2 regions of the Aureimonas sp. AU20 genome follow, and region 1 is predicted to be linked to the other one. Evidence: predicted binding sites of a transcription regulator. Region 1 holds the regulator's gene; the other holds the start of a gene.

Evidence for each region. Region 1 encodes LexA, which represses DNA repair genes until DNA is damaged. Its sites were predicted from a motif close to TGTTCNNNNTGTGTTCNG; they were not measured.
Region 2: a site for LexA is predicted at 4,060-4,077, ahead of M673_RS06510 (putative DNA modification/repair radical SAM protein). Genes of this name have one in related genera too.

Annotation. Positions count from the first base shown of each region.
Region 1 is NZ_CP006367.1:2,456,191-2,463,831, reverse strand. Features, by position in the region: gene trpD (anthranilate phosphoribosyltransferase) at 1-1,017, shown strand, start outside; gene trpC (indole-3-glycerol phosphate synthase TrpC) at 1,014-1,823, shown strand; gene moaC (cyclic pyranopterin monophosphate synthase MoaC) at 1,820-2,302, shown strand; gene M673_RS10940 (molybdopterin molybdotransferase MoeA) at 2,287-3,510, shown strand; gene lexA (transcriptional repressor LexA) at 3,582-4,319, shown strand; gene M673_RS10930 (ComEC/Rec2 family competence protein) at 4,273-6,366, opposite strand; gene gltX (glutamate--tRNA ligase) at 6,667-7,641, shown strand, end outside.
Region 2 is NZ_CP006367.1:1,480,395-1,488,035, reverse strand. Features, by position in the region: gene M673_RS06525 (D-alanyl-D-alanine carboxypeptidase family protein) at 1-786, opposite strand, end outside; gene M673_RS06520 (M20 aminoacylase family protein) at 928-2,112, shown strand; gene M673_RS06515 (helix-turn-helix domain-containing protein) at 2,178-2,570, opposite strand; gene M673_RS06510 (putative DNA modification/repair radical SAM protein) at 2,805-4,046, opposite strand; gene M673_RS06505 (BA14K family protein) at 4,293-4,721, shown strand; gene M673_RS06500 (BA14K family protein) at 4,924-5,448, shown strand; gene M673_RS06495 (FAD binding domain-containing protein) at 5,512-6,312, opposite strand; gene M673_RS06490 (xanthine dehydrogenase family protein molybdopterin-binding subunit) at 6,330-7,641, opposite strand, start outside.

The DNA.
Region 1 (7,641 bases):
AAGCCGCTTCTCGGAAAGGTCGCCTCCGGCAAGGCGCTGACCCGGGACGAGGCGCGGCGGGCCTTCTCCATTCTGATGTCCGGCGAGGCGACGCCGTCGCAGATCGGCGGCTTCTTGATGGCGCTACGGGTTCGCGGCGAAGCCGTGGATGAGATCGCCGGCGCCGTGGATGTCATGCGCGCCAACATGGCTGGGGTCGTTGCGCCAGCGGACGCGGTCGACATCGTCGGCACCGGCGGCGATCAGTCCGGCACGTTCAACGTCTCGACTTGCGCGGCCTTCGTGGTCGCCGGTTGCGGCGTGACCGTGGCCAAGCACGGCAACCGAGCCCTGTCGTCCCGCTCCGGCTCGGCGGATGTCCTGGCGGCACTGGGTGTCGATGTCGATCTCAGCCCGGATCAGATCGGACGCGTCATTGAGGCGGCCCGCATGGGCTTCATGTTCGCACCGACCCACCACGCGGCGATGCGCTTCGTCGGCCCGAGCCGTGTGGAACTTGGCACCCGCACGATCTTCAATCTCCTTGGCCCCCTGGCCAATCCGGCCGGCGTGAAGCGCCTTCTGCTGGGCGTCTTCGCGCCCGAGTGGGTCGTTCCCGTCGCCGAAGCTCTGAAGGCGCTCGGCGCGGAGAAGGCCTGGGTCGTGCATGGCGACGGGTTGGACGAGATGACGGTCTGTGGTGAAACGCGGATCGCCGTTCTGGAAGACGGCGAAGTTCGGCAGACCGTGCTTCGCGCCGGCGACGCCGGCCTGCCCGAACACCCCATGGCAGAGTTGATCGGCGGTGATGCCGAGCACAATGCCGAGGCGCTTCGCCGGGTTCTCGCCAACGAGCCGAGCGCCTATCGCGATATCGTGCTTCTGAACGCGGCGGGTGCCCTGGTAGTCGCGGACAAGGCCGCGAGCCTTGAAGAGGGCGTGGCGCTGGCGCAAATGTCCTTGGCAGGGGGCGCTGCCGCAGACGCGTTGTCCAGGCTTGTCACGGTGTCCCAATCCATGCGGAGAGCAGGCGCTTGAGCGATATCCTCACCAAGATCGAAGCTTACAAGCGCGACGAGATCGCCAAGGCGAAGCGCGAGGTTTCCCTGTCGTCCCTTGAAGACGCCATTCGGGTGGGTCTGCCCCCGCGCGGCTTCGCCGAGGCGGTGCGGCGCAAGCATGCGGACGGACAGTTTGCCTTGATCGCCGAGGTGAAGAAGGCCAGTCCTTCCAAGGGTCTGATCCGCCCCGACTTCGATCCCGTGTCGATTGCCCAGTCCTATGACCGAGGCGGAGCCGCCTGCCTCAGCGTGCTGACGGACACACCGTCCTTTCAGGGTGCGCCGGGCTTCTTGACTGAGGCTCGCAACGCAACCGCCTTGCCCGCCTTGCGCAAGGACTTCATGTTCGACACCTATCAGGTCGCGGAAGCGCGCGCCTGGGGTGCCGATGCGATCCTCATCATTCTCGCGGCCGTGGACGATGCGCTGGCAGCCGAGCTCGAAGCCAGCGCTTTCGCGCATGGGATGGACGTCCTTCTCGAAGTTCATGACGAGGCCGAGGCCGAACGCGCGCTCAAGCTGCGTTCACCGCTTTTCGGCATCAACAACCGCAATCTGCGCACGTTCGAAACCGACCTGTCCACGAGCGAGCGGATCGCCAGGCTCATTCCGGCGGATCGCATCCTCGTCGGTGAGAGCGCGATCTCGACGCATGAGGATTGCGTGCGCCTCGCCGGTGCGAACATTCGCACCTTCCTCGTCGGCGAGAGCCTGATGCGGCAAAGCGACGTGGAAATGGCCACTCGCAAGCTGCTCTTCGGCGCAGCGGCGGAAGCGGCATGAGCGAGGTTTCGCTGACTCATCTCGATGCGGACGGCTCGGCCCGCATGGTCGATGTCGGTGACAAGCCCGAGACGGTCCGCACGGCGCGGGCCGAAGGCCTCGTCCTGATGCGGGCGGAAACGCTGGAGATGATTCGGCAGGGCAGTGCCAAAAAGGGCGACGTGATCGCGATCGCGCGCATAGCCGGCATCATGGGCGCGAAGAAGACCCACGAACTGATTCCGCTTTGCCACCCGCTGATGCTGGAGAAGGTCTCCCTCGATCTGGAGTACGAACCGGCCCTGCCCGGCATCCGCGTCTCCGCGACGTGCCGGGTATCCGGCAAGACGGGGATCGAAATGGAAGCGCTGACCGCCGTGTCCATCGCCTGCCTCACGATCTACGACATGGCGAAGGCGGTGGACCGCGACATGACGATCAGCCAGATCCGTCTCATGGAGAAGACGGGCGGCCGTTCCGGCACTTGGAGCGCCGCTTGAGTTTGCTGCCGGTCGAGGAGGCGCGCGAGCGGCTCCTGTTCGACGTCTCGCCGGTGGTGCAAACCGAGCGGGTGGATCTGCGGAGGCTCGCCGGGCGTCGGCTGGCGAGCGATCTCTCGGCCCTCCTGACCCAGCCTTCTTTTGATGCCTCCGCGATGGACGGATATGCCGTCCTTGCCAGCGACTTAAGCGCTGGTGAAACGCGACTGCGTCTCATCGGAGAATCGGCCGCCGGCGCGGCGTTCGAAGGCATTTTGCGTGCTGGCGAGGCGGTTCGCATCTTCACCGGCGCACCCGCGCCGCAAGGCGCGGATGCCGTCGTCATCCAGGAGAATACCGAGCGTCCCGACTCGGAGACGGTGCTCGTCCGCGAGCCGGTCACGCCCGGCCGCCATATTCGCCCGGCGGGCAATGACTTTCGAGAGGGTGCGCCGCTTCTCCGGGCCGGCACGATCTTTCGCCCTGCCAGTATCGCGCTGGCGGCGAGCGGCGGTCACGCGGAGGTCGAGGTTTGTCGGCGCCCGCGCGTCGCCATTCTGATGACCGGCAGCGAATTGGTTCTGCCCGGCACGCGCCCCGGCCCGGCGCAGATCGTGGCGTCCAACGGATTCGGAATTGCCGCGATGGTGGAAGCGTCGGGCGGAGAGGCTTTGTCCTATGGCATTGTCGCGGACGACCGCTCGGCGCTTGCCGCCGTGCTCGACCGGGCCAGGCGCGATGAAGTGGATGCCTTCGTGACGATCGGCGGCGCCTCGGTCGGAGATCACGACCTCGTCGCGCCGGTCTTTCGCGAGTGTGGAGTGGAACTCGATTTCTGGAAGGTCGCCATGCGGCCCGGCAAGCCGCTGATGGCCGGACGCTTCGGCGAGATGCGGTTTCTAGGTCTGCCGGGAAACCCCGCCTCCAGCCTCGTCACCGCCGAATTGTTTCTTCGGCCGCTGGTCGAACGGCTGGCCGGGCGCCCGGCGCACGGTGGCTATGAAAGGGGCGTATTGGGAGCGCCCGCTTCTGCCAACGACCATCGTGCCGAGTTCATGCGTGGCCGAATCAGTGGGGAGACAGACGGCAAGCCCCGCATCGTCCCGTTCGATCGGCAGGACTCCTCGCTCCTCAGTGTCTTCGCCCTAGCGGAGGTGCTTCTCGTCAGGCAACCTTATGCTCCTCCTGGCGAGACCGGCGATCCCTGTGAGTTCGTGCGATTGGCTTGACAGGCATCCTTGCAGAACACAAACAGAACAGATAGGCTTTGTTCAGGTTTTGTTTTGGTTGGATACGAACGATGTTGACCCGCAAGCAGCATGAATTGCTCCTCTTCATTCATGATCGCCTGCAGTCGATCGGCGTTCCCCCGTCCTTCGACGAGATGAAGGAAGCGCTGGACCTGAAATCCAAATCCGGCATCCACCGGTTGATTACGGCGCTGGAGGAACGCGGCTTCATCCGCCGCCTTCCCAACCGAGCCCGTGCTCTTGAAGTCGTTCGGCTTCCCGATTCCATGGCCGGTAAAGGTCAGGTCGCCGCGTCAACTACCGCGAAGGTTTCCCAAGGCGAGACGATCGAGCGGCAGGTTTTGCCCTTTCCGGGGCGGGCTGCCACCGCGCGAAGCGGCGAGACGGCGGACGCTGCCAATGACTCGATGCCCGTTCCCGTTATGGGCCGCATCGCTGCGGGTGTTCCTATTTCCGCAATCCAGCAGAACAGCCGCTCCATCGCGCTCCCGATCGAGATGTTCGGCCAGGGCGAGCATTACGCTCTGGAGGTGAAAGGCGATTCGATGGTCGAAGCCGGCATTCTCGACGGCGACACGGTGCTGATCCAGCGGGCCGAGACGGCAACCGCCGGCGAGATCGTCGTGGCCCTCATCGACGAGGAGGAGGCTACCTTGAAGCGCTTCCGTCGTCGCGGCACTATGGTCGAGTTGGAAGCCGCCAATCCCGCCTACGAGACGCGGGTCTTGGAAGCGGGACGGGTCAAGGTGCAGGGTCGTCTCGTCGGTCTGATCCGCCGCTATCACTAGGGCGCGGCCGCGCGCCTTTCAGCTTTTTCTGGCCCGGCTTCTCGCCTCCCATTCGTTCGGGCCAAGGCGCCGAGCGATGCTGGTTCCATTCCTCGAAGGCCTGGGGAATGGACGGCTGCAGCGCCCATCCGCCTCGCTGCCTCTCCAGAGCCACCGCGCCTGTGCGCCGCAGTGTGCGGAGTGTCAGAAGTTTCGCACCTGAGCGGCAGGATTCGATGCGAGGCGCGCGGGCGACCACGGCGATATCGGCCGTGTCGCAGAGTTCTCCCAGCTTCTCCAACTGATCGGTCCAGGCAACGCGGAGCCCGGAGCGGGTCTTCGCACGGCAAATCTGCTCCTTGCATTCGAAGGTCTTTCGATCGTCCTTCGAACGGCCGAGAGGCGCCAACTGGTAGGCGCGCTTCCATTGATCGTGCACAAAGCGGTTCGGGCGTTTGCGAAGATCGATCACCCGGCCATCCTCGCCGATCACGGCAATGTCCCGAGCGTCCTCCGATATGACGAATTCGGGACGCGAGGCTGCAGGAACGAGGAGAAGGCCGAGAACCAGCGGGGCGACCGCCGCCCATCGAAAATGGCTCTGGCAAAACGAGAGCAGCAGCAGACAGACCGTGAAGCAGATGAGGCTGACGCTGCCGATCTGCCCGACGCCATAGTCTGGAAAGGCAGCGGCCAGCGCCTTTGCCATCCAGAACACGAGATCGAGCCCCCAGCCGATGGGCACAAGCGCCAAGCTTTCAAGGCCGAGCGGCATCAGGCAGACGCTCGCCAAGGCCAGCGGCATGATCCAGAACGAGAAGATCGGCGTCGCCAGGACATTGGCGAGAAGGCCGAAGGGCGCGGCCCGCTGAAAGTGGTAGATCGCATAAGGCGCCGTCGCCGCGCCGGCGATCAGAGACGACACGAACACGCCGATCACAACCAGCGCCAGCGTGCGCAAGGGCGAGAGATCGTCGCCCACCCCCTTCGACCACCGGGAATAGGCACCATATGCCCCGACCAGCGCGGCGGTGGCGGCAAACGACATCTGGAAGGTCGCGGTCATCAGTGCATGCGGCGAGATCAGCATGACCACCATGGCCGCAATCGCAACATTGCGCAGGGTCAGGGCCGGTCGATCCACCAGAACCGCGCCCAGCATGATCGCGATCATGACGAAGGATCGCTCGGTTGCGGCGTTGTCACCCGCCAGTAGGAAGTAGAACCCGGTGATGCCCAGCGCCGCGACCGCCGCGATCTTGCGCGCCTGCCAGCGCAGCGCCAGCGACGGAAAGGCGGCGATGCTTGAGCGCACCGCCAGCATGGTCATTCCCGCCACCAGCGCCATGTGAAAGCCGGAGATCGACAGGACATGGGCAAGTCCGGTCACTCGCAAGGCGGCTTCGATGTCGTCGGGAATCCCGGCGCGCTCGCCATTGATGAGCGCCGCCGCGACCGCGCCGCGCTCGTCCGGCATCACGGCGCGAATCCTATCGCCGATCAGCAGGCGCAGCTTGGCGACGTGTTCGAAAACTCCAAGCGTCCCGGGTTCCACGGAGGGGTTCGGCGGCCCGAGCGAGTAGCCGAAGGCTCCGGTGCCGTCGAAATAGGGCATGAAAGCGAAGTCATATCCACCGGGAAAGGCAGGGCCTGCCGGCGGCTGCAGGCGCACGAGGCCCTCATAGCGAGCGCCGATCGCCAGGGCCTCATGGCGGCTCGATACGAGCACGCGTACACGTTCCGGCGGCCGGCTGAGATGCGGGCGCTCCGTTGCCAGAACTTGGATCGTATAGCGATAGCGCCCGCGATCGTCCTGCTCGCGAAGCAGAACACGCCCGGAAATGCGAACCGTCGCATTTCCCGAGAGCATCACCGTGTCGGTTGTCTTTAGCTCGATCCAACTCGCGCTAAGCCCAAGGGCGAAGCCGAGCGGCAACAGGAAAGCGGATCTCACAAAGGGTCGACCGGCCCCAAAGTTTGCGCCAGCGATGCTTACGAACGCGAAGACAGGTCCCAGCCAGCCCGGAGGCCGCCAGCCCGAGCCGAAGACGAGAGCGATTGCGATCATCATTCCGATAGGAAGCCACGCGAAGGCCGATCGCAGATCCCGTTCGCGCTGTACCTGCCGGGAAAGCCAGAGCCGCAACGGCCCAATCGGATCGACGCGTGGGATGGACGATGAATCGCCGGCGGCTCCGTCCGGCAGAACGTCCGTGGTCACCTGCGATGCCGGCACGTGCGCCCCGCCTTGAGTCCTCTCGATCCTATGTTACACACCCGGCCATCCATGCGCAGCCCGACCGGAGGCGCGCATTCAAACTGAGAGGGCTTGCGATCTCCGTCGCGCCCGGTTTTCAAAGGCACCGAGATGACCGATCGCGTGGTGACACGTTTCGCGCCCTCGCCCACGGGCTTCCTCCACATCGGCGGAGCCCGCACGGCCTTGTTCAACTGGCTCTACGCCCGGCGCATGGGCGGGCAGATGCTGCTACGCATTGAGGACACCGATCGGGAGCGCTCGACCGACGCGGCCGTAAGCGCGATCATCGAAGGGCTGGACTGGCTCGGGCTGAAGGCTGACGGCGAGCCGATCTCGCAGTTCGCTCGGGCGGCGCGCCACCGCGAAGTGGCCGAAGCGCTCGTCGCGGCCGGTAAGGCCTATTATTGCTATGCCTCTCCGGCCGAGCTGGACGAGATGCGCGAGACGGCCAAGGCCGAGAAGCGCCCGCCCCGCTACGATGGTCGCTGGCGCGACCGAGATCCGTCCGAGGCGCCGGCCGGCGTCAAGCCGGTCATCCGCATCAAGGCGCCTTTAGACGGCGAGACCGTGGTGCGCGATCAGGTTCAGGGCGACGTCCGCTTTCCCAACAAGGATCTCGACGATTTCATCCTGCTGCGCTCGGACGGCACTCCGACCTACATGCATGCGGTCGTCGTGGACGACCACGACATGGGCGTCACGCACATCATTCGCGGCGACGACCATCTGACCAATGCCGGCCGCCAGACCTTGATCTATCAGGCCATGGGCTGGGACGTTCCGGTCATGGCCCATATTCCGCTGATCCACGGCGCGGACGGGGCCAAGCTTTCCAAGCGTCACGGCGCGCTGGGCGTCGATGCCTATCGCGGCATGGGCTACCTTCCGAAGGCGCTCCTGAACTATCTCGTGCGTCTCGGCTGGAGCCATGGCGACGACGAGGTCATGTCGATCGAAAATATGACGGCGTGGTTCGACATCACGGACATCAACAAGGGCGCGGCGCGGTTCGATTTCGCCAAGCTCGACGCCATCAACGGCCATTGGATTCGCGGGTCTTCCGACACGGATTTGGTCGAGACG
Region 2 (7,641 bases), 980 kb from region 1:
GTTCTCGATCACCTCCGCCGCCAGCCTCTCGCGCACGATCGGCCCCTCGGCACCCAGCACCACGGCGACGATCGTGCGGTTGTCGCGGGTGGCCGAGGCCACGAGATTGAAGCCCGACGCGCAGATATAGCCGGTCTTCATGCCGTCCGCGCCCTTGTAGCGGCCGAGGAGCCCATTGCCGTTCTTCATCACGGCCTGCCCGGCGGCGATCGCCTCGGTGGAGAAATAGTCGGTAAAGGCGGGGAACTGCCGGCGGATGGCGACGCCCAGGATGCCGAGATCCTTGGCGCTGGAATATTGCCCCTCGCCCGGCAGGCCGTTCGGATTGATGTAATGCGTGTCCTGCATTCCGAGGTCGATCGCGGCGCGGTTCATCGCGGCCACGAAGACCTCGACCGAGCCGCCGCCCAAGGTCTGGGCGATGGAATAGGCGACGTCGTTGGCCGATTTCACCAGCATCATGCGCAGCGCCACGTCGAGCCGCATCACGGAGCCGGGCGGAAAGCCCATCTTGGAGGGCGCCTGGCGCGCCGCGTCGCGCGTCATCACCACGGGCGTGTCGAGCTGGACGCTGCCCTCCTCCAGCGCCTTCAGCGCGAGATAGGCCGTCATCAGCTTGGTGGTGGAGGCCGGATACCAGCGCTGCGTGGCGTTGGACTGCGACAGGACCTTGCCGGTCGCGACATCGATCGCGATCGTATTGGCGGCCATGGCGCCGCCGGCCAACGGCGCGCCCGCCAACAACGCGGCCAGAACGAAACTCCGCAGCTGAGCCTTCGCCCGCATCCTCGTCCTCTCTTTTCCCCACGACCGGCGAAACGGCAGGCTTCAGCCCCTTCGCACCCGCACCCGACTCGTGTCAGGATAGGCCGAACTTTTTAAGAAGGTTCATTTGTCGCCATTCTATGGCATCCCTCGGAACTTCCCATGCCCGTTTCGCAGAGCCTTCAAGACACAGCTTCCGACCTCGCCGCCTGGCGCCAGACGCTCCATGCCATGCCCGAACTTCTCTACGAGGTCCATGACACCGCGGGTTTCATCGCGGCCCAGCTGCGGGCGTTCGGCTGCGACGAGGTGGCGACCGGCATCGGACGCACCGGCGTCGTCGGCATCGCGAAGGGCGTGGGGGGCGCGAAGGGACAGGCAGCCGGGCGGACGATCGCGCTGCGCGCCGACATGGACGCGCTGCCGATCGTGGAGGAAACGGGCGTCGCCTATGCCTCGCAGCGCCCCGGCGCCATGCATGCCTGCGGCCATGACGGGCACATGGCCATGCTGCTGGGCGCCGCGCGCGAGCTTTGCGCCACGCGCCGCTTCGCCGGCACGGTCGCCTTCGTGTTCCAGCCGGCCGAAGAAGGCGGGGCAGGCGCCAAGGCGATGATCGACGACGGGCTTCTGGAGCGGTTCGGCATCGAGGAAGTCTACGGAATGCACAATCTGCCGGGCCTGCCGGTCGGCACGTTCGCCATCAATCCCGGGCCGATCATGGCCGCGACCGACGAATTCTCGATCCAGCTGGACGGGCGCGGCGGGCATGCCGCGATCCCGCATCAGACGCGGGACCCGATCTTGGCCGGAGCCGCCTTGGTGCAGGCGCTGCAACAGATCGTCTCGCGCAACGTCGATCCCTTGGATTCGCTGGTCGTGTCGGTGACGCAGTTCCACTCGGGCTTCGCGCGCAACGTCATTCCCGAAGGCGCCACCGTGTCGGGCACGGTGCGCTCGCTTCGGCTGGAAACGCAGAGCTTCGCCGAAACGCGCATTCGCGAGATCGCCGCCGGCATCGCCAGCGCGCATGGACTTGCCGCCGAGACGATCTACAACCGAAACTACCCCGTGACGCTCAACGACGCCGCAAAAGCGGCTTTCTGCGGTGACGTCGCGGCGGAGATCGTGGGCGAGGCGAATGTGCGGCGCGCCATCCCGCCCTTGATGGGCGGCGAGGATTTCGCCTTCATGCTGGAGCAGCGTCCGGGCGCGTTCCTGTTCATCGGCAACGGGCCGAGCGCCGGGCTGCACCACCCGCGTTACGACTTCTGCGACGAGGCGCTGAGCGTCGGCGCGTCCTACTGGGTCGAGCTCACCGAGCGCGCGCTGCCCCTGGCGGCGTGACGGCACGCGAAAAAGCCGGCGCATGCGCCGGCTCGGATAGCGTGTTCAGAAGACGAGTAAAACGCTTAGCGACCGCTTTCGGGGTCCAGCGCCTCGATCAGCGCGCGCAGGCGATGGCGCACCTCGACATCGGGAATGCGCGACAGCGCGATGGAGGACTGCAGCGTTTCGCGGCTCGCCACGGGCCGGGATGCCTCGGTCTCGTCCAGCCCTTCGAAGAAGAACATCGGGCTCGTCTCGAAGGCCTTGGCGATTCGATACAGCGTGCTGGCGCTGATTCGGTTGGCACCGGTCTCGTATTTCTGAATCTGCTGGTAGGTCACGCCGATCCGGCGCCCCAGTTCTTCCAGGGACACGCGACGGGAGGTGCGGATCAAACGCAAGCGCGCGCCCACCTGCACATCAATAGGATCGCGTTCGGCCTTCAACTCGGAAACTCCATATTGCATCTCGACCATCTACCGTCTCGGCCTATCAGGAAATGCAACATTTGCGAGTAGGACGATCGATCACCCAGCCTGGATGACGTTAGACCGGATTCGCCCGTGTTGCCTACCCACGTTCCCATCTACCCCAGGGTTTCATACAGCGATCATGACGAAATTGTGATTCATCGCCACAAAGCTGCAACCTCCGCGCGCTGCGAAGACTGAAATTCCGAGATAAAGGTAAACCCAGGTTACAGGACTCTCTCAAAAAAGCGAGAGCTGCTCGGGCTTTGACGTGCGCGTTAGTTGGCTACGCAAATTTTCGCCGTCCAGTCGCGTTCCCGGCGTCCAATCCAACGTGCAGACGAACGGGCGCAGCTTTTCGATGGAGCGACAGAGCCGGGCGACATCGTCGAGTCGCAACGTGCGGTGCCGTCGCGAGGAGAGAATCGCGTCCACCGAGCGGGTGCCGAGGCCGGGAACGCGCAGGAGCATGTCTCGGTCCGCCTTGTTCACGTCGACCGGGAACTTGTCCCTGTTGCGCAGTGCCCAGGCGAGCTTGGGATCGATCTGGAGATCGAGCATCCCGCCCTCCCCGCCCGAGACGATCTCGTCTCGGTCGAACCCATAGAAGCGCATGAGCCAGTCCGCCTGATACAAGCGGTGCTCGCGCATCAGCGGTGGCTTGGCGGACGGCAGCCGGTTCGAGGCGTCGGGAATGGGCGAGAAGGCGGAATAGTAGACCCGGCGCAGCCGGTAGTTGCCGTAGAGATTTTCCGACCGGGTGAGGATCGTCTCGTCGTCCGCGCCGTCGGCGCCGACGATCATCTGCGTGGACTGGCCGCCCGGCGCGAAGCGCGGCGGCTTGATCCGATCCCGCGCCTCGCCTTTGCCCTCGTCGATCTTCATGCGCAGGTGGCCCATGGAGCGGCGGATGTCGCGCGGCTTCTTCTCGGGCGCCAGGCTCTCCAGGGCGACGTCGGTCGGCAGCTCGATATTGATCGACAGGCGGTCGGCGAAGAGGCCGGCCTCCTCGATCAGCCGGGGCGCCGCGTCGGGAATGGTCTTGAGATGGATGTAGCCGGAGAAGTTCTCCTCCATCCGCAGCTTGCGGGCGATGCGGACCATCTCCTCCATCGTATGGTCGGAGCTTCGGATGATGCCCGAGGAGAGGAACAGGCCCTCGATATAATTGCGCTTGTAGAAGGCCATGGTGAGCTTCACCACCTCCTCCACCGTGAAGCGCGCCCGGGCGACGTTCGAGGAGGAGCGGTTCACGCAGTAGACGCAGTCGTAGATGCAGAAGTTCGTCATCAGGATCTTGAGCAGCGAGATGCATCGCCCGTCCGGCGCATAGGCGTGGCAGATGCCCGAGCCTTCCGTGGAGCCGATTCCACCGCTCCTCATCGAGTCGCGACGCGTCGTGCCGCTCGAGGCGCAGGATGCATCGTATTTCGCCGCGTCGCTGAGGATCGCGAGCTTGTCCATCAATGTCATCTTGGCCATGGGCCAGAGATAGCGTTCACTCTTCGTTCCGGCCATGGCGTTTGGGGCTTTTCCACCGGTCCCTGCCGTGGCGGGACGTCGCAGCCCGTTCAGGCCGCGTTCATATCAATAAGCCTAACTTGCTTTCTCCATCACCGGTCGGAACGGGACGGAAGCGAGGCGCGTTGGCCTCGCATTCGGATGTCCGTCATCCCTCAAGGGCGCTTTGCCCGACGGGCCGGTTCATTTCAAAGGGAGCAATTTGTCATGCGTCGTTTCAGTCAGGTCTTTATGGCCCTCGTGGTTTTGGGAACCGGCAGCGTCACCTTCAGCGCGCCCGCCGAGGCGCAGAGCTTCCGGGAGCGGCAGCGGTTCGTGGAGCGCTTCTGCGCCCGCAACCCAGGCGCGCGCGACTGCCGCGAATTCCGGCGCGATGCCCGGCGTTGGGACGACCGCCGCTACAATCGCTGGTATCGCGACAACTACCGCGACCGCCGCGATTCCACAGCGGCGACGATTTTCGGCCTCGCGGCCGGCGCGGCGCTCGGCGCGGCGGCGGCCGGCAATGCCCAGGGCGGCGCGGCGGTGAGCCGCGATCAGGTCGCCCGCTGCGCCGCGCGCTACCGCACCTACGATCCGCGTACCAACACCTATGTCGCCAACAGCGCGGGCGAGCGCCGCATCTGCCGCCTCTGATCGGCTTAAGGCTCATGCATGATGGGGATCGGCGCGCAGCCGGCCCCTTTTCTTTTGCCGCGACCGCATCAATTGCCGGAATGACATTCAGCCGTCGTTCAGGATGGCGCCGCTAATGATGAACGCAACAAAGCCGCTTCGAGACCTCGGATGGTCCGGGAGCCCGAAGGGCGGCGCATCCGTCGCTCTGGAGTTCGCAACCATGCGTATTCTTCTTGCCGTCCTCACCGCCTGCACGCTGGCGACGAGCCTTGGCACTGCTGAGGCCCAGGCCTGGGACAACGGGCCGGGCTATATCGGCCAGCCCGCCCCGCCTCCGCCGCCTCCGGGCTACTATCCCCCGCAGCGCCGGCACCACAACCGGATCAATGCCGGCGACGCGCTTCTGGGCGGTGCGCTGGGGCTCGCCGCCGGCGCGCTTCTGGGCTCGGCCCTGTCGCAGCCCCAGCAGGCTCCCCCGACCTATTACCCGCCGCAGCGCCCATCCTACCCCGCCTATGGCGTCGCCCCGCCGAGCTACGAGGACACGGTTCCGGCCCGCCCGGTGTATCGTGGGCCGAGACAGGCGCGCTACTACGACGACTATGGCACCAACACGCGGGACTATCGCGACGGCTCGCGCCAAGCCCACGTGGACGCGTGTTTCGACCGGTATCGCTCCTACGATGCGCGCACCGACACCTATATCGGCAACGACGGATACCGGCACCGCTGCAATATCTGGTAGACGCCATCCCGAACAAAAAAGCGCCCGGCCAAAACCGGGCGCTTTTTTCGTTGACCGGATGCGTCAGCGCGCCTTGCGCACCGCCCGCTTGGTGACGACCGGAACCAGCGCAGCGCGGTATTCGGACGAGCCGTGAAGATCGCCGATCATGTCGCCTTCCGGCACGGTGAGCCCTTCCACCGCCTCCGGCTCGAAGCGGGCCGAGAGGGCCGCTTCCGCCGCCTTCCAGCGGAAGGCGCCGTTGGCGCCCGCGCCGGTGACGGCGACGCGCACATCGCCGCCGCGCCGGGACACGTAGACCCCGCACATGGCATAGCGCGAGGCGGGGTTGCGGAACTTCTCGTAGGCCGAAGCGTCCGGCGCCTCGAAGCGGACGGCCTTGACGATCTCGCCCTCGCTCAGCGCCGTTTCGAACAGGCCGAGAAAGAACTCGTCCGCGCCATATTCGCCCCGGTCTGTCTCGATCGTGCCGCCCAGCGCTAGAAGTGCAGCGGGATAATCCGCCGCCGGATCGAAATTGGCGACGACGCCGCCGATCGTGCCCATGTGGCGCACGGCGGGATCGCCGATCAAATTGGCGAGCTCGGTGAAGCCCGGCGCCACCGCCTCGATTGCGCGCGAGGTCGCCACCTCGAAATGCGTGACGCCGCCGCCGATCCGCACATGGCGGCCCTCCACCGTGATGCCCTTCATCTCCGGCACGTGGCGAAGGTCGATCAGCGCGGATGGGGCGGCGAGCCGCGCCTTCATGGTCGGGATCAGCGTCATGCCGCCGCCGAGATACTTGGCTTCCTCGCCGCCCTGGGCAAGAAGCTGGGCGGCCTCGGCCAGGGAGTTCGCGCGACTGTATTGGGTCTCGTACATGGCTCTTCCCTCCCCCTTCAGAGCGCCGCGCCGACTGAGCGCAGCGCGCGCCAGACCTTTTCGGGCGTCGCGGGCATCGACAGCTCGTTGGTGCCGATCGCGTCCGTGATGGCGTTGATGACGGCCGGCGGCGAGCCGATCGCCCCCGCCTCGCCGCAGCCCTTGATGCCGAGCGGATTGGTGGTGCAGGGCGTCTCGGTGGTCAACACCTCGAACATCGGCAGGTCCCAGGCGCGGGGCATGGCGTAGTCGTTGTAACTCGCCGTCACCAGCTGGCCCGACTCGTCGTAGTGCACGCCTTCCAGCAGCGCCTGGCCGATGCCCTGCGCGAGGCCACCATGCACCTGCCCCTCGACGATCATCGGATTGACGATGCGGCCGAAATCGTCGGCGGCGACAAACTGCACGATCTCGGTCTTGCCGGTCTCGGCATCCACCTCGACCTCGCAGATGTAGCAGCCGGCCGGGAAGGTGAAGTTCTGCGGGTCGTAGAAGGCGCCCTCCTTCAGTCCCGGCTCCATCCCGTCCGGCAGGTTGTGACCGGTATAGGCGCCGAGCGCGACCTCATGCCAGGCCAGCTTGCGGTCGGTGCCCGCCACCTTCACCTCGCCATTCTCGATGACGATGTCGTCGTCGGAGGCTTCCAGGAGATGGGCGGCGATCTTCTTGGCCTTCAGCTCCACCTTGTCCAAGGCTTTGGAGATGGCCGACATGCCGACGGCGCCCGAGCGCGAGCCGTAAGTGCCCATGCCGAACTGCACCTTGTCCGTGTCGCCGTGGATCACCTGCACATTGTCGAGCGGCAGGCCGAAGCGCTCGGACACGAGCTGGGCGAAGGTCGTCTCGTGGCCCTGGCCGTGGCTGTGCGAGCCGGTCAGGATCTCGATCGTGCCGACCGGATTGACCCGCACCTCGGCCGATTCCCACAAGCCGACACCCGCGCCGAGCGAGCCGACCGCCTTGGACGGCGCAATGCCGCAGGCCTCGATATAGCAGCTGTAGCCCAGGCCCCGCAGCTTGCCGCGCGTCTTCGCCTCGGCCCGGCGCGCTTCGAAGCCGGCGACATCGGCTGCCTTCTGCGCGGCATCGAGCGTGGCGGGGAAGTCGCCCGTGTCGTAGTTCATGATGACGGGCGTCTGATGGGGGAAGGACTGGATGAAGTTCCGGCGGCGGAATTCGTCGGGCGAAAGGCCGAGCTCTCGCGCCGCCGTCTCCATCGTCCGCTCGATCACGTAGGTCGCCTCGGGCCGGCCGGCGCCGCGATAGGCGTCCACCGGCACGGTGTTGGTGTAGACCGCCTTCACATTGGCGTAGATTGCGGGGATGTCG